Asanoa sp. WMMD1127: one gene and its partner. The protein of the gene in region 1 interacts with the protein of each later gene in a pairwise test. Links are inferred from orthologs where the notes say so. Each region holds a gene or a part of one and is shown on either strand. Other genes may lie near its edges. The genes, in order: ftsZ and rlmN.

Region 1 (3,250 bases):
GCCTCGGCCGCCTCCAGACGGCTGGGCGAGCGGTCGCCGCGGTCGGTGTGCCGGGTGGACCGGGCCCGCGGCACCGCCGGGGCGTCGTCGGCCTCGTCCTCCTCGTCGGCGAACTCCTCGGCGTACCGGCTGGACCGGTAGCGGGACTCGCGGTAGCCGGCATCGCCGGACCGGCTCGTCCCGGACCGACCGTCGTAGCCGTCGTCGTAGCTCCGGTCGTCGTCTTCCTCTTCGACCAACCCGAGCCAGACGCCCGCCTTTCGCAACGCTCCCATGTGCCGCGCCCCTCCGTCCGCCGTGTGGCGCGTGCCCCCCTGCACGAACCACTGTCACGCGCGTGGACTCCGCCTATGCATCGGCACCAAGCCAACCTTCCTTTGCCGTCACCCTCCCAGATGACGGCACGCCCCCCGGCGCTGCGAAGCTCGGCATGGAAAACAACACCGATGTAGTTTGGTGTCCGCCGTCAGGCTACCCCAGGTAGTGACGCTTACCGAGCAACGCGCTACCGATCCGCACATGTGTCGCGCCATGTCTTATGGCGTTTTCCAGGTCATCGGACATTCCCGCCGACAGGACCGTGGCTGTCGGATGATCGACATGGAACGCGGCCGCGATCTCGGCCAGCCGGGCGAACGCCGCGTCCGGCTCGGCGCCCAGCGGCGCCACCGCCATCAGGCCCGCCAGGCGCAGCGCGTCGGCGCCCGCCACCGCCCCGGCGACGCCGGCGAGGCCCCGGTCCGGGTCGGCCGAGTCGGGCAGCGCGCCGCCCCGCTCCGGGTCGCCGTCGAGGCTCACCTGGACCAGGACGTCGAGCACCCGTTCATGCCCCTGGGCGCCACGGTCGAGCGCCGCCGCCAGGCGGACGCTGTCGACGGAGTGGACCACGTCGGCGTACGCGCTGACGGACCTGGCCTTGTTGCGCTGGAGCTGGCCGACGAAGTGCCAGCGCACCCGCCGACCCACCTCGGCCGCCTTGGGCGCCGCCTCCTGGTCCTTGTTCTCCCCGATGTCGGTGACGCCGAGGTCGGCCAGCAGTGCCACGTCGCCGGCCGGGTAGGTCTTGGTGACGGCGACCAGGGTCACGTCGTCGGTACGGCCGGCGGCGGACCGGGCGGCGTCGATCCGGGCACGCACGCGCGCCAGGTTCTCCGCCAGCTCGGCCCGCCGGGTGTCGTCAGCAGCACTCACGTGCTCAGGCTATTAGGAGCCGTGCCAGGCCTCCCGAAGGCGCCTCCGGCGCACGTCAAGACCTAGGAGCCGTTCTTCAGGAAGTCGGGCACATCGACGTCGTCGAACAGCACGCGGCGGGCCGGCTGGGGCGGCGCCACGGGCGGCGGGGTGGTCTCGACCGGCGCCGGGGAGACCGGCTGCGGCTGGACCGCCTTGCGCACCGGCTCGGCGGGCTTGTAGGCGGGCGTGCCGCCGTCGAACCCGGCCGCGATGACGGTGACCCGCACCTCGTCGCCGAGCGCGTCGTCGATGACCGCGCCGAAGATGATGTTGGCGTCGGGGTGGGCCGCGTCGGTGACCAGCTGGGCCGCGTCGTTGATCTCGAACAGGCCGAGGTCGGAGCCGCCGGCGATGGAGAGCAGCACGCCGCGCGCGCCGTCCATGCTCTGCTCGAGCAGCGGACTGGAGATCGCCGCCTCGGCCGCCTCCACCGCGCGGTTGTCGCCGCGGGCGCTGCCGATGCCCATCAGCGCGCTGCCGGCGCCGCTCATCACGCTCTTGACGTCGGCGAAGTCGAGGTTGATCAGACCCGGCGTGGTGATCAGGTCGGTGATGCCCTGGACACCGGAGAGCAGCACCTGGTCGGCCTGGCGGAACGCGTCCATCATGCTGATGCCGCGGTCGCCGAGCGCCAGGAGCCGGTCGTTGGGGATCACGATCAGGGTGTCGCACTGGTTGCGCAGCTCGTCGATGCCGGCCTCGGCCTGCACCTGGCGCCGCTTGCCCTCGAACGAGAACGGCCGGGTGACCACGCCGATGGTCAGCGCGCCGAGCTTGCGGGCGATGTTGGCGACCACCGGCGCGCCGCCGGTGCCCGTGCCGCCGCCCTCGCCGCACGTCACGAAGACCATGTCGGCGCCCTTGAGCACCTCTTCGATCTCGTCGCGGTGGTCCTCGGCGGCGCTCTTGCCGACGTCGGGGTTGGCGCCGGCGCCGAGCCCGCGGGTCAGCTCGCGACCCACGTCGAGCTTGACGTCGGCGTCGCTCATCAGCAGCGCCTGGGCGTCGGTGTTGATGGCGATGAACTCGACGCCCTTGAGGCCGACCTCGATCATCCGGTTGACGGCGTTGACGCCACCGCCACCGATGCCGACGACCTTGATGACCGCCAGGTAGTTGTGCGGAGGTGTCATCGGGGGTGCCTTCCCTTCCCGTGTGCGGCCGGACGCGGCATGCCGCCGCTACGCGAAGGGCAAGGGAGGAAACCCTCACCCTCTACTAGAGGCTTAGAGTTATGTCAACTGCTCGGCCTCTGGGGCAACGTAAGCGGGACACGACCGTGATCCAAGGACCAGCTACGGCGTGTCGCCACGCGGTTCTTCTTCAGCGGATCGTGACGACCTCGGGATCGCTGACGTCGATCGTCTTTCCGTCCCTTTGCAGGAGGGCCGTGGTCACCGTCGCCTTGTCGGCGTTGCGGCTCGCGTCGCCCCACACGACCGTGCGGCCGCCGGAGAGCTTGAGGCTGATCTGCGCCGGCCCGGTCACGCTGACCTCGACCAGCTGGCGGCGCAACGGCGTCGAGAGGGCGGCGATCACCTCGACTGCGCCCCGGGTGCCGTCGACGTTGCCGCGCGGGTCGGCGATCTTCACCAGCGGCAGGTGCGCCGGGCGGCGCTTGAGCTCCTGGAAGGCGACGCCGAACCGGTCGACCACCAGGAACCGTTTGCCCTCCGGCACGACGGCCTCGGGCGTGCGCTCGACCACCACGATGCGCAGCCCGCCCGGCCAGTCACGGGTCACCGTCGCCCGCTCCACCGCCGGCAGCGTGCCGACGCGCGCGCCGATCGCCGCCAGGTCGAGCCGGGCCAGCGGCGCGCCGGACCGGACGGCGGCCGCGGTGCGCACCTGGTCGGGCGTGACGAGCGCGGCGCCGTCGACGGCGACCGTGCGGACGCCCAACAGGCTGGACCCCAGCACCAGCCAGGCCAGCAGCCCCAGCACGGCCAGCGAGGCGAAGCCCACCGCCCAGGGCAGCACGGCCCGCAGCCGCCGGCGGCGGGCCCGTTGCATGAAC
Region 2 (3,296 bases), 3.7 Mb from region 1 along the record:
CTCTACGTCTACAAGCTCGCCTTCCTCGGCGTCCTCGCGCTGGCCGTGGCGGTCGGCATCTGGGAGGTCAGCCGGGCCCTGCGTGAGGTCCGCGCCCACCCGCCGACGATCCCGCTGATCGCGGGCGGGGTGCTGATGATCGGCCTGGCCTGGTACGCCGGCGCCGACGCCCTGCTCCTCGGCCTCGTGGCGACCCTGCTGGCGGCGACCGTCTGGCGGCTTGCCGACGGCCCCAAGGACTTCAGACGCGACCTGACCGCGTCCGCGCTGATCGCGGTCTACGTGCCGTTCCTGGCGGGCTTCGCCGCGCTGCTGGCGGTTCCGCCGGACGGCGCCGACCGGGTCCTGGTCGTGCTCATCGGCGTCGTGCTCTCCGACACCGGCGGTTACGCCGCCGGCGTCTTCCTCGGGCGCCGGCCGATGGCGCCGACGATCAGCCCGAAGAAGTCCTGGGAGGGCTTCGGCGGTTCGCTGACCGCGGCCGCGATCGGTACGGCCCTGAGCTGCTACTTCCTGCTCGGCGTCGACTTCTGGTGGGGCGCGCTGATCGGCGCGGCGATCAGTGTGGCGGCGGTGCTCGGCGACCTAGGCGAGTCGATGCTCAAGCGCGACCTGGGCGTCAAGGACATGAGCCGCCTGCTGCCGGGGCACGGCGGCCTGATGGACCGCCTCGACTCCATCCTGTTCGCGGTGCCCACCGCTTACCTGCTGCTGTCGATCTTCGCGCCCGTCCGCTGAAGGCGTGGTTTCGCACGCTTCGAGTCGCCGGTTCTCCAATCGGTTCGATTGCCGGACCTTTTGTGCGTTGCTGCCGGCCTGTCGGGCTATTTGCTATTCATACAACCGCGGGCCACTCCAGCCATTCGGATAAGGCAGCTTTCGGCGCGCGGACCTGGCAGCGAAGCGGAGCGAGCGGTGCGCGCGGGAGCGAGCGGTCGTGCCCACGACGAACGTGCGTCGATGAATTGGCATTTGATCTTCGGCACTATGTTCGGCCACCCGGGCAGGTGAAGGTGATCGAACAGTCGTGGGAGACTTGAGCCGCCATGACGAGCCTGCCCATCATCCAGTCCGACGCCGCCCCCGCCCGGCGCGCGGCCATGCCGCCGCGCCACCTTGCCGATCTTGATGTCGCCGGGCGCGAAGCCGCTCTGGTCGCGCTGGGTGAGCCCCGCTTCCGCGCGCGCCAGTTGTCGACCCACTACTTCGGGCGGCTGGTGCGTGATCCCGACGCGATGACCGACCTGCCGGCGGCCAGTCGGGCGAAGATCGCGGAGGATCTGCTGCCGCGGCTGTTGACGCCGGTACGCGAGATGGCCTGCGACGACGGCGCCACGCGCAAGGCGTTGTGGCGGCTGCACGACAACTCGCTGGTCGAGAGCGTGCTGATGGGCTACCCGGACCGGGTCACGGTCTGCATCTCCAGCCAGGCGGGCTGTGGCATGGCGTGCCCGTTCTGCGCCACCGGCCAGGCCGGGCTCACCCGCAACCTGTCCACCGCGGAGATCGTCGACCAGGCGGTCTATCTCGCCGGTGTGGCGGCGTCGGGTGCGGTCGCGGGATCGCCGGCGCGGCTCTCGCACGTGGTGTTCATGGGGATGGGCGAGCCGCTGGCCAACTACAACCGGGTGCTGGCCGCCGTGCGCCGGCTGACCTCGCCCGCGCCGGAAGGGCTCGGCCTCTCGCAGCGACACATCACGATCTCGACGGTCGGCCTCGTCCCGGCGATGCGCAAGCTCGCCGAGGAAGACCTCCAGGTGACTCTTGCGTTGTCGCTGCACGCGCCCGATGATGATCTGCGCGATGAACTGGTGCCGGTCAACCAACGGTGGAAGGTGGCCCAGGTGCTCGACGCCGCGTGGCACTACGCGGATCGCACGGGGCGCCGTGTTTCCGTCGAATACGCGATGATCAAGGACGTGAACGACCAGCCCTGGCGAGCCGATCTGCTCGGTCGCCTGCTGGCGGGGCGGCTCGCGCACGTCAACCTGATCCCGCTCAACCCGACTCCGGGCAGTCGGTGGGACGCGAGTGCCAAGCCGGTCGAACGCGAGTTCGTCCGGAGGCTGCGCGCGGCGGGCGTGTCGACTACCGTGCGTGACACCAGAGGTCGCGAGATTGACGGCGCGTGCGGTCAGCTCGCCGCGGCCGAGGTGACGACATGACCGCGTTCGGGGCCGCGGCCGAGCGAACTAACCAGGAGACATAGTGGCGAGCCAGGGTCAACGATTCCGCCGTCGGGCGCTGCGTCGCGGCTACAAGGTCGACGAGGTCGACGCGTTCCTCGACCGCGTCGAGGCGACCCTGGCCGGCGACCCCATCGGGGCGCCGGTCGGCGCCCAGGAGGTCCACGACGTCGTCTTCCGGGTCCGGTTCGGCGGCTATGACGAGTGGCAGGTCGACCTGCACCTCGACCGGGTCGAGCGCCAGGTCGGCGAGCTCGAGGAGCGCAACGGGCGCTTCGGCGGCCCTGACCGGATGGGCCTGCCCGACCGGATGGGTCCGCCGGATCGCATGGGCCCGCCCGACCGTCTTGGTCCGCCCGACCGCATGGGTCCGCCCGATCGTCTCGGCCCGCCCGATCGCATGGGTCCGCCCGACCGTCTTGGCCCGCCGATCCCGGCGCCGCCGGCCGGCGCGTTCGGTCCGCCGGACCGCAGCGCCGCCACGACGATGGGCGGCGGCCCGCTGCCGATGCGGCCGGTCCCGAACGACGACCCTTATGCCCGGCCCGGTCCGCCGCCGCCCTACGGCAGTGGCTTCGACGGTGGCGGCGGCTTCGACGGTGGCTTCGACGGGCCGCGCGGATACGACGGCCCTGGGGGCCCGGGCGGCCCTGGCGGGCCTGGCGGGCCCATGGGTGGTCCGTCCCGCGGGCCGAGCGCGCCCGGTATGCGCGGGTTCCCGGCCGGTGACGACGGCTACGACGGTCCGGAGCAGCCGGGTCGGCGCGGCCGGATGGACATGACCGCGGAGATCCGCATGCCCGAGCGGGGCGACGTGGGTCGCGGCGGTCCGGGGCAACCCGGCGGTGGTCCCGGCATGGGTGGCGGCCCGGGCATGGGCCCCGGGGGTCCCGGCATGGGCGGTCCTGGGCTCGCGATGGGTGGCGGCCCCGCCGGTGGCATGGGCGCGCCCGGCATGGGCGGCCCGCCGCTGATGGGCCCGCCCGGCAGCGACCTGGCCCGCGTCGACCAGATGCGACGGTCGTTCCAGGTGCGCAGGTTCGGCAGCGGCTACGACCCGTCGCAGGTCGACCGCTTCTTCGAGGACGTGCTGACCGGCATGACGGGCCG

The links.
Region 2: the proteins of ftsZ (region 1) and rlmN interact in binary tests that used the Escherichia coli proteins (3 or more experiments, as listed by UniProt). The link is inferred for Asanoa sp. WMMD1127 from one-to-one orthologs.

Annotation. Positions count from the first base shown.
Region 1 is NZ_JARUBP010000001.1:7,312,030-7,315,279, forward strand. Bases 311-3,249 are described here. They hold ftsZ (cell division protein FtsZ), read right to left. Parts: upstream 2,367-3,249; coding sequence 1,254-2,366; downstream 311-1,253. Other genes in these bases: O7635_RS34930 (YggS family pyridoxal phosphate-dependent enzyme), read right to left, coding at 472-1,191; O7635_RS34940 (FtsQ-type POTRA domain-containing protein), read right to left, coding at 2,557-3,249. In the rest of the region: cell division protein SepF, read right to left, coding at 1-275; more of O7635_RS34940, read right to left, coding at 3,250-3,250. UniProt on the Escherichia coli protein: Essential cell division protein that forms a contractile ring structure (Z ring) at the future cell division site. The regulation of the ring assembly controls the timing and the location of cell division.
Region 2 is NZ_JARUBP010000001.1:3,617,712-3,621,007, forward strand. Bases 121-3,105 are described here. They hold rlmN (23S rRNA (adenine(2503)-C(2))-methyltransferase RlmN), read left to right. Parts: upstream 121-1,046; coding sequence 1,047-2,165; downstream 2,166-3,105. Other genes in these bases: O7635_RS17250 (phosphatidate cytidylyltransferase), read left to right, coding at 121-738; O7635_RS17260 (DivIVA domain-containing protein), read left to right, coding at 2,209-3,105. Also shown: more of O7635_RS17250, read left to right, coding at 1-120; more of O7635_RS17260, read left to right, coding at 3,106-3,296.